DNA from 2 places in the Shewanella sp. KCT genome. Region 1 is predicted to be linked to the other one. Evidence: predicted binding sites of a transcription regulator. Region 1 holds the regulator's gene; the other holds the start of a gene.
What was found. Region 1 encodes sigma-54, which starts transcription at its own class of promoters, with help from an activator protein. Its sites were predicted from a motif close to GTTGGCACGNNNNTNGNNT; they were not measured.
Positions count from the first base shown of each region.

Region 2: a site for sigma-54 is predicted at 1,931-1,949, ahead of AYI87_RS11955 (formate dehydrogenase accessory sulfurtransferase FdhD). Genes of this name have one in related genera too.

Region 1 is NZ_LVDJ01000008.1:160,317-164,713, reverse strand. It holds gene lptA (lipopolysaccharide transport periplasmic protein LptA) at 1-423, shown strand, start outside; gene lptB (LPS export ABC transporter ATP-binding protein) at 420-1,151, shown strand; gene AYI87_RS13105 (RNA polymerase factor sigma-54) at 1,286-2,773, shown strand; gene hpf (ribosome hibernation promoting factor) at 2,804-3,091, shown strand; gene ptsN (PTS IIA-like nitrogen regulatory protein PtsN) at 3,094-3,537, shown strand; gene rapZ (RNase adapter RapZ) at 3,534-4,382, shown strand; gene AYI87_RS13085 (HPr family phosphocarrier protein) at 4,375-4,397, shown strand, end outside.
Region 2 is NZ_LVDJ01000007.1:147,162-151,558, reverse strand. It holds gene AYI87_RS11970 (4Fe-4S binding protein) at 1-442, opposite strand, end outside; gene AYI87_RS11965 (DUF3306 domain-containing protein) at 630-1,220, opposite strand; gene AYI87_RS11960 (DUF3305 domain-containing protein) at 1,220-1,690, opposite strand; gene AYI87_RS11955 (formate dehydrogenase accessory sulfurtransferase FdhD) at 1,985-2,830, shown strand; gene AYI87_RS11950 (helix-turn-helix transcriptional regulator) at 2,854-3,759, shown strand; gene AYI87_RS11945 (putative nucleotidyltransferase substrate binding domain-containing protein) at 3,855-4,397, shown strand, end outside.

The DNA.
Region 1 (4,397 bases):
AAGAACAACCAGATCATCTTCCACGGTCCGGTCGAGGTCACCCAAGGCTCTATCAAGATATTGGCCAGTGAGCTGCGTGCCTTCAGCAAAGAGAAGAACAGCGGCAAGATACTGATCGCTACCGGCAACCCGGCCACCTACTCTCAGGTGATGGAAGATGGCCGCCCCGCCTCGGCCAGCGCCAAGGAGATCCGCTACGAGCTTTCCAGCCGCACCCTGACACTGATCGGCGACGCCACCCTGGAACAGGAAGGCAGCCAAGTCACGGGTTCGCAGATCCGCTACAACATAGAGCAGCAACAGCTGATCGCCGAGAGCACAGGCAAAGACAGAGTGATCACCATCATTCAGCCTGAGAACTATCAGGAACAGATCCAGCCAGAGCAGAAGCCCGAGAAGAAACCAGAACAGGAAAAACAATGACAGACCTGATCTTGAAGGCGGAGAACCTCGCCAAGAGCTATAAGAGTCGTGCCGTTGTCCAAGACGTGAGCCTCACGGTAAAGACCGGGCAGATCGTCGGCCTGTTGGGGCCAAACGGCGCCGGCAAGACCACTACCTTTTACATGGTCGTCGGCCTGGTACAGAGCGACAAGGGCCGCATCTTTATCGACGATGACGACCTGACGCTAGACCCCATGCACCTACGCGCCCGCAAAGGCATAGGCTACCTGCCTCAGGAAGCCAGTATCTTCCGTAAGCTCTCGGTGCGGGACAACATCATGGCCGTGCTCCAGACCCGCAGCGATCTTAATAACGATGGCCGCGAAGAGGAGCTGGAACACCTGCTGGAAGAGTTTCATATTACCCATATCCGTGACAGCCACGGCATGGCGCTCTCGGGCGGTGAACGTCGCCGGGTGGAGATCGCCAGAGCGCTGGCCGCCAACCCTAAGTTTATTCTTCTCGACGAGCCGTTCGCCGGGGTCGATCCCATCTCGGTAATCGACATCAAGAAGATCATTGAGCAGCTCAAGAATCGCGGCCTGGGGGTGTTGATCACCGACCATAACGTGCGCGAAACATTAGATGTCTGTGAGAAAGCCTATATCGTCAGCCATGGTAATCTGATCGCCGAGGGCACACCCGCCGAAATCTTAGACAACCAGCAAGTACGAGCAGTGTACTTAGGTGAACAATTCAAGCTATAGTTAATCTTATAATGGGGCCACAGAGGAAAAACCACGCGTTAATTGTGGCCTTAGGAACTATCCGATATATTTGTCCGGCACATATAGCCAGAGCTTTCTCATTTTATAATTAGAAACAAGGGAATAGCAGTACGATGAAAGCGTCACTTCAGCTCAAAATGGGTCAGCATCTCACCATGACGCCCCAGCTACAGCAGGCCATACGTCTGTTGCAGTTGTCGTCATTAGAGTTGCAGCAGGAGATCCAGCAGGCATTAGAATCCAACCCGCTACTGGAGTTGGATGAAGAGCAGGAGAGCGCCAGCATCGAGCTGCAAGACGATAGCGTCAGCGACAGCTTCGACAGCAAGTACGACGACAAGATAGAGCTGGATTCGAGCCAGGATAACTCAGGGGTCGAGACCTCAGATGCCCTGACTCAAGACTCTATGCCTGACGAGCTGCCGGTGGATACCACCTGGGATGAGGTCTACACCGCCTCGCCAAACTCAAGCTCGGGCGCCATGCGCGACGACGACATGCCTTTTCAGGGCGAGACCAGCGAAGGTCTGTATGAACACCTGGAATGGCAGAAGAACCTGACCCCTTTTTCCGATAACGACCTGGCCATCGCTACCGCCATCATCGACGCTATCGACGAGCGCGGTTACCTCACCCAGACCTGTGAAGATATTCTCGAGGCCATGGGCGACCCTGAGATCGAACTCGACGAGGTCGAGGCGGTGCTCAAACGGGTACAACACTTCGACCCTATTGGCGTGGCGGCCCGCGACCTCAGCGAATGTCTGACGATCCAGCTGGCCCAATACAGTGACGACACGCCGCACATCGCTAACGCCCGCATGCTGATCAAGGAACACCTGGATCTCATCGCCGGACGCGACTTCCGCCTGCTGATGCGCAAGACCAAGCTCAAGGAAGATGAGCTGAGGGATGCCATCGCCCTGATCCAGACCCTGAATCCCCGTCCAGGGCTCGCCATCACCGCCAGCCGCGACGAGTACGTGATCCCAGATGTGACCGTCACCAAGAAGAAGGGACGCTGGGTAGTCGAGCTCAACCCAGACAGCATGCCCAAGATCAACGTCAACCAACAGTATGCCGCCATGGCCCGCAGCACTAAGAGTCAGGCGGACGGCCAGTTTATTCGCGGTCACCTGCAGGAAGCCAAATGGTTCCTCAAGAGCCTGGAGAGTCGCAACGAGACCCTGCTCAAGGTGACCAACTGTATCGTCGACTTCCAGCAAGGTTTCTTCGAATTTGGCGAAGAGGCGATGAAGCCCATGGTACTGAACGACATCGCCGAGGCGGTGGAGATGCATGAATCCACCATCTCACGTGTGACCACGCAAAAATATATGCATACCCCGAGAGGGATCTTCGAGCTTAAATATTTCTTCTCCAGTCACGTCGGTACCGACGATGGCGGAGAGTGCTCTTCAACAGCAATACGTGCCTTCATCAAGAAGCTGGTTGCTGCGGAAAACCAGAAAAAGCCATTGAGCGACAGCAAGATGGCTCAACTCTTGGCCGAACAGGGTATTAAGGTGGCTAGACGCACCATTGCCAAGTATCGCGAGGCAATGCTTATACCGCCCTCGAATCAGCGCAAGAGCTTATAAAACAAACCTGGAAACTGGAGGACTATCTTTATGCAAATAAACCTGACTGGGCACCATATCGAGATCACCCAATCTCTACGAAGCTACATCGAAGAGAAATTCACAAAGCTTGAACGTCATTTCGATCAGATCAATAATGTGCACGTTGTATTAAATGTCGAAAAGTTGCAACAGAAGGTTGAGGCAAAGTTACATCTCCGTGGCGGAGAAGTGTTCGCAACATCCGAACATGCGGACATGTATGCCGCGATAGACTCCCTGATTGACAAACTCGATCGTCAGGTCATTAAACACAAAGAGAAGCTTACTAAACATTAACGATGGAACTGAGTACCATCCTGCGGCCGGAGTGCACCACCTGCGCCACTCCGGGCAGTAAGAAAAAGGTACTGGAGCTTATCAGCGACTTAGCCGCTGTCCAGTACCCCACCCTCTCCTCTCAAGAAATATTTGAAAGCCTTCTGGCTCGAGAGAAAATGGGCAGCACAGGTATAGGCAATGGTATCGCGATTCCTCACGGACGGCTGACTAACATAGATCAACCCGTGGCCGTACTGGTGAAATGTGCTGAACCAATCGCATTCGATGCCATTGACAATCAGCCCGTCGATATCCTTTTTGCGTTATTGGTGCCCGCAGATCAATGCGAGCAACATCTTAGCACCCTGGCCGCTATGGCCGAGAAGCTCAATGATAAGGCGATCATGAAGCAGCTAAGAAAGACCCAAGACGAATCCGAACTCTATCAGGTGATCACCCAATGAAATTGGTTTTGGTATCCGGACGCTCAGGATCGGGAAAATCCGTCGCACTCAGGGTCCTAGAAGATCTAGGCTACTACTGTGTCGACAATCTGCCCTTGCAGATGATGGAGTCCCTGCTGGAGCAGCTCAAGGGACGCAGCGATCTCGTGGCCATCAGCGTCGATGTACGCAACATGCCCAGCGAAGAGATCCAGCTGGAAAAGCAGCTGGCCAAGCTCCCCAAAGATACCGAAATCTTAAGCTTCTTCCTGAACTCCAGCGACAATGTACTGCTCAAGCGCTATAGCGAGACCCGCAGACTACACCCGCTGTCACGCTCTAAGGTCTCCCTCAAGGAGGCAATTCAGCTCGAGGGCAAGCTGCTCGACCCCATCGCCAAACTCGTGGATCACTATATCGACACCTCTAACCTCAACATCTATGAGTTGAGCGACAAGGTACGTGAGATCCTGCTGGGCACGGTCGACAAGGAGCTGGTGATCAACTTCGAGTCCTTCGGCTTTAAATATGGCATGCCGACCGAAGCCGACTTCATGTTTGACGTGCGCTTCCTGCCCAATCCCCATTGGGAACCTGAGCTAAGGCCTCTGACCGGCCTGGATGAGCCTGTGCAGCAGTTTCTGAGTCAGCAGCCCCTGGTCAACAAGTTCATCTGGCAGATCGAAAACCTGCTGGAAACCTGGTTACCACACCTGGAGCGCAACAACCGCAGCTACCTCACCATCGCCATCGGCTGCACCGGCGGCCAGCACAGATCAGTCTATGTGACCGACCAGCTCGCCAAGCTGTTCAACAAGGGCAAGCATAAGGTTCAGGCGCGCCACCGAGAGCTAAAGCATGACTAAGTTGGCTCGCGAGCT
Region 2 (4,397 bases), on a different contig from region 1:
GCAGCATCTCGAGGTTGATGCAGGGCGCTTGGCTAAGGTCGAGGATCAGGTCGAAATGGGCCTTACGAATGGCCACCAGGCTGAGATCGGCAGTGCCATTGTCATGCTCAACCTTGACCTGGAATTGACCCAGGAAGCCTTTGATCTCGATGAGCTTGTTGTAATAGCTCTCGACATCTTCGGCGGCGTTCATCACCTTCTCCAGGTGGTCTTCATCCTGACTGGTGATCGACTCGTTGGCCAGAATGGCGCGCTGACCCATGCTGGCCAACTTGTCGGCCGCCAGACGTGCCAAGTCTTCCGGGCCAATGATCAACACATTGCCCTCTGTGGTGTAACTCACTGTGGGTGGGATCAGGTTTTGCAGAATTTGTGTCTGTCCCAACACTTGCTGGCGCACCTGTTTCAGGTGGGCCAAATTGTCGCTCGTCTCTAAATGCATGCTCACATTGCGTTCCTAAGCAGTATTTGGCTGCTGTATCAGCCGGGTGGCTGTTGTGCTCTGACGGCATGCGCTTGTTGCGCCAGCTTCACCCTAAGTTCAACGATTATCTAACTCGTTGTTAATTGTCGTTAATACAGCAATTCACGTACCAAATTTATGGATTTAAAAGCACTCTAAACTTACCTTAAACAACAGGAGGCTTGGTTGAGGCCTGTATTTCTGGTTCATTTTGGGACACCTCGTCGGATGCCCTGTCCAAATTGTCCTCGACCTGAGGCGCAGCATTTTCCTGCTGTGCCAGCTGGATTTCCGCCGTCTCGGCAGCCGCCTCGACCTTCTCTTCATCCTTGGTCAGATGCCTGAAGACCTTCTTGGCTAGCTCGGCCGAGACCTCGGCGGTCAACTTGGGCTGGTCTGTGTAGTCCAGGGCATATTCCAGCAGGCCATCGATCTCGTGATAGTGTGGCTGCTTCCACAGGGCCCTCAGGGCCGCCGTCTTGGCATCAGGATCGACGTTGTCGGCCATGAAACTGGCGAAGCTGCCGCCCACCTCTATCTTCTCCGGATCCGGCAGGTCCTCGGCAGTCAGTATCTTCTTCTCTTCGGGAGCGACTTGGTCGCTAGCTTCGACACCATCCGCGCCTTCGGCCTCAACCGATGGCTCGACCGGCGTTTCCTGGGCCTGTTCAGCCAGACGCGCCGCCTCTTCCTCGGCCTGCACCTGTTGGCGACGCTGAGTCCAGCGTGCAAAGAGTCCGCTTGGCTTCTCACTCATCAGGACACTAGCCCCCTATCCGGATTGGTACTCGGCCCCTCGTTCTTACGGCGATTGACATGCTTACGCCTATGGGCGCATATCTCCACCTCGCCGTGACGGGTGATGAAGGCCTCTATCCAGCAGGCGATCGCCTTGGGCATGGGGAAGTTCAGCACTGGGGTGTCGCCCTCGAGGCAACCGGCTGCGACATTTTGGTCGGCCGAGATATAGGCGGGCACCCAGGTGCCATCTTCCAGCTCGTCGCACACCACGTAGAGCATGGCGTTATCCATATCCAGGTTGATGCGATAGCTGCCGCGCTCATCTTTGTAGAGTTCAAGCATCACTATGTGGGCCCCGGCTGGTGCGGGCTGGGTGGCGGGAACTATCTGATCTAATTCCCAACTTTCAGCGGTCCAGCGCCCCATCTGTTTCTCCACCTTTTTCAGTGAAACATACATGGGCCATTGACTTTCGGTATGTTGCATTGCGTCTCCGTTTTGCCTAGCAGGCCGGCGTATTGCTGATTCGCCGGGCATTGGGTTAGCGATAGACCTAACGAAGCAATTTACATGCCATCGCTAGAAGGGGAATAGTTTGAACTGGATCATCAAATCCCTAACAAGCGTAGGACAATTTGTCCTAAAAGCCATTTTGGCCGGGACAGAAAAGGGCGACATCGCACAAAGTCGACGCCTGGATCACGCATTTACACTCGAAATCCTTGCGTGGGAACGATACTTGCTATGCTCAATGCGCCCCAATGCAACAAGACGAGAGCAATGACAAGTTTCAAACATCCCACACTGGTCAAGACCCAAGCCGATGCCCCACTCACCATGGCAGTGAAAGCCATCAACGAGCAGGGCGAAGTGGTCGACAAATATATCGCCTGCGAGCGCCCCCTCACCCTCTACCTGAACTGGCGACCCATAGTGACCCTGATGACACTGGGTGCCCGTCCCGAGGCGCTGGCACTGGGCTATTTGAAGAACCAGGGCTTCATCAGCGACGTCCATCAGCTCGAGTCTGTGATTGTGGATTGGGAGGTCAACTCGGCGGCGGTGATCACCAAGGAGTCGACGGCGCATCTGGAAGAGAAGCTGGCGGAGAAGACGGTCACCACAGGCTGCGGCCAGGGCACTGTCTATGGCGGCTTCATGGATGGCGTCGAGGATATTCGCCTGCCCACGCCTCAGCTGAAACAGAGCATGCTCTACAGCCTGCTCAATAACATAAGCGCCTACAACGAGACCTATAAGAATGCCGGTGCCGTACACGGCTGTGGCCTATGCGAGGGCGATCAGATCATCGGTTTCGTCGAAGATGTCGGCCGTCACAACGCCGTCGACACCCTCGCCGGCGAGATGTGGCTCAAGCAGCAGAGCGGCGGCAACAAGCTGTTTTACACTACGGGCCGTCTCACCTCAGAGATGGTGATCAAGGTGGCCAAGATGGGTATCCCCGTCTTGCTTTCGCGCAGCGGTGCCACCCAGATGGGGCTGGAACTGGCCCAGAAGCTGGGGATCACCATGATCGCCCGCGCCAAGGGACGCCACTTCCTCATCTACCATGGTGCGGAAAATATCGAATTTGATGCCACACCGCCGAAACGTAACCTAGGTTAACGGCGAAGGTTAAAGGATTATCCATGACTGAACCCAGCGAACTCGTCTACATGAGCGCCAAACAGGTCGCCGAATATCTGGACCTGAACGAGAAGAAGGTCTACTCCATGGCCAATGACCGCATATTGCCCGCCACCAAGGTGACGGGTAAGTGGCTGTTTCCCAAGATTTTGATCGACCGTTGGGTCATGGACTCCTGCCATAGCGGCATGCTGTCGGATCGCATGCACATCACCGGCAGCGACGACCCCCTGCTCTCCATGTTGGTGGCCCGTCTCATGTCTAAGATAGGCAAGAGCGACCTAATTAGCTACAGCTCCACCGGCTCCCGCATGGGGCTGGATCTCCTGTCGCGCGGATACGCCGACGTCTGTACCCTGCACTGGGGCAATGTTGAGGAGCGCAACATACGTCACCCCGCCCTGCTCAAGGGCTACCCCAACCACCAGCAGTGGGTGATGGTGCACGGCTACACCCGCCAGCAGGGGCTGATGATGCGCAGCGAGATGCACCACAGATGCCAGGAAGAGGAGAAAGTGATCAGCCTGCCCTGGCGTTGGGTCGGCCGCCAGGCCGGTGCAGGTAGTCAGCAACACCTGGAACACTGGCTGATCAAGCAAGGTGCCAGCATAGAGCAGCTCAATCCGCAGATCACCGCCTATAGCGAGCGCGAGCTGGCAGGCTTCATCGCCCGTAACGAGGCCGATATCGGCTTCGGCTGTCAGTCGGTGGCGCTGGAGAGTGGCCTGAGCTTCGTGCCTCTGGTCACCGAATCCTTCGACTTCGTGATGCCCCAGGGGATCTACTTCCGTCGTCAGCTCCAGGCCCTGTTTGAGATGCTCGGCAGCACCCAGACCCGTCAGCTGGCGGCTCAGCTGGGCGGTTATGATCTCAGCCAGTGCGGGCAGATGTTGTGGACGGCTCACTAGACCCGGGGATCTTTTTGGGCAGTGGCCCACACATCGCTTTGTCTTTGAGTTAGTATGTTAGCCATCGCAGGAGAAAATCAGCCACAGGCAGATCTATGGAAGCAGAGTTAAACGAGATCCAAAACTTCTTAAGCCAATATCCCCCGTTTAACGCCCTGCCCGACGAGGTGGTCGACATGGTGAGCCACCATGTGGAGATCGCCTACTACCGCCAAGACACCCCCATCATCCACTTTGGCGATCAGATCCATGACCTCTACATGGTGCGCAGCGGCGTGGTAGAGGTCTACCGCCGCAAGGGCGAACTCTATAACCGCCTCGATAGCGGCGATCTCTTCGGCCAAATGGGCCTGCTTACCAACAACAAGGTGCGCTTCCCGGTCAAGGCGATCGAGGACACCCTGGTCTATTGCATCCCAGAGGCGATCTTCCAGCAGCTGTACGATGAGTACGACACCTTTGCCGACTTCGTCGAAGTAGAAGACAGCGCCCGGCTGCGCCAGACTGTCTCTAACTCCAGCGAACAGAACGATCTGACCACCTCTAAGGTGAAGACACTACTCACCCGGGATGCCCCGCTGATCCATAAAGGTGAAAGCATACAACAGGCCGCCATCATGATGGCTCAGGAGAATGTC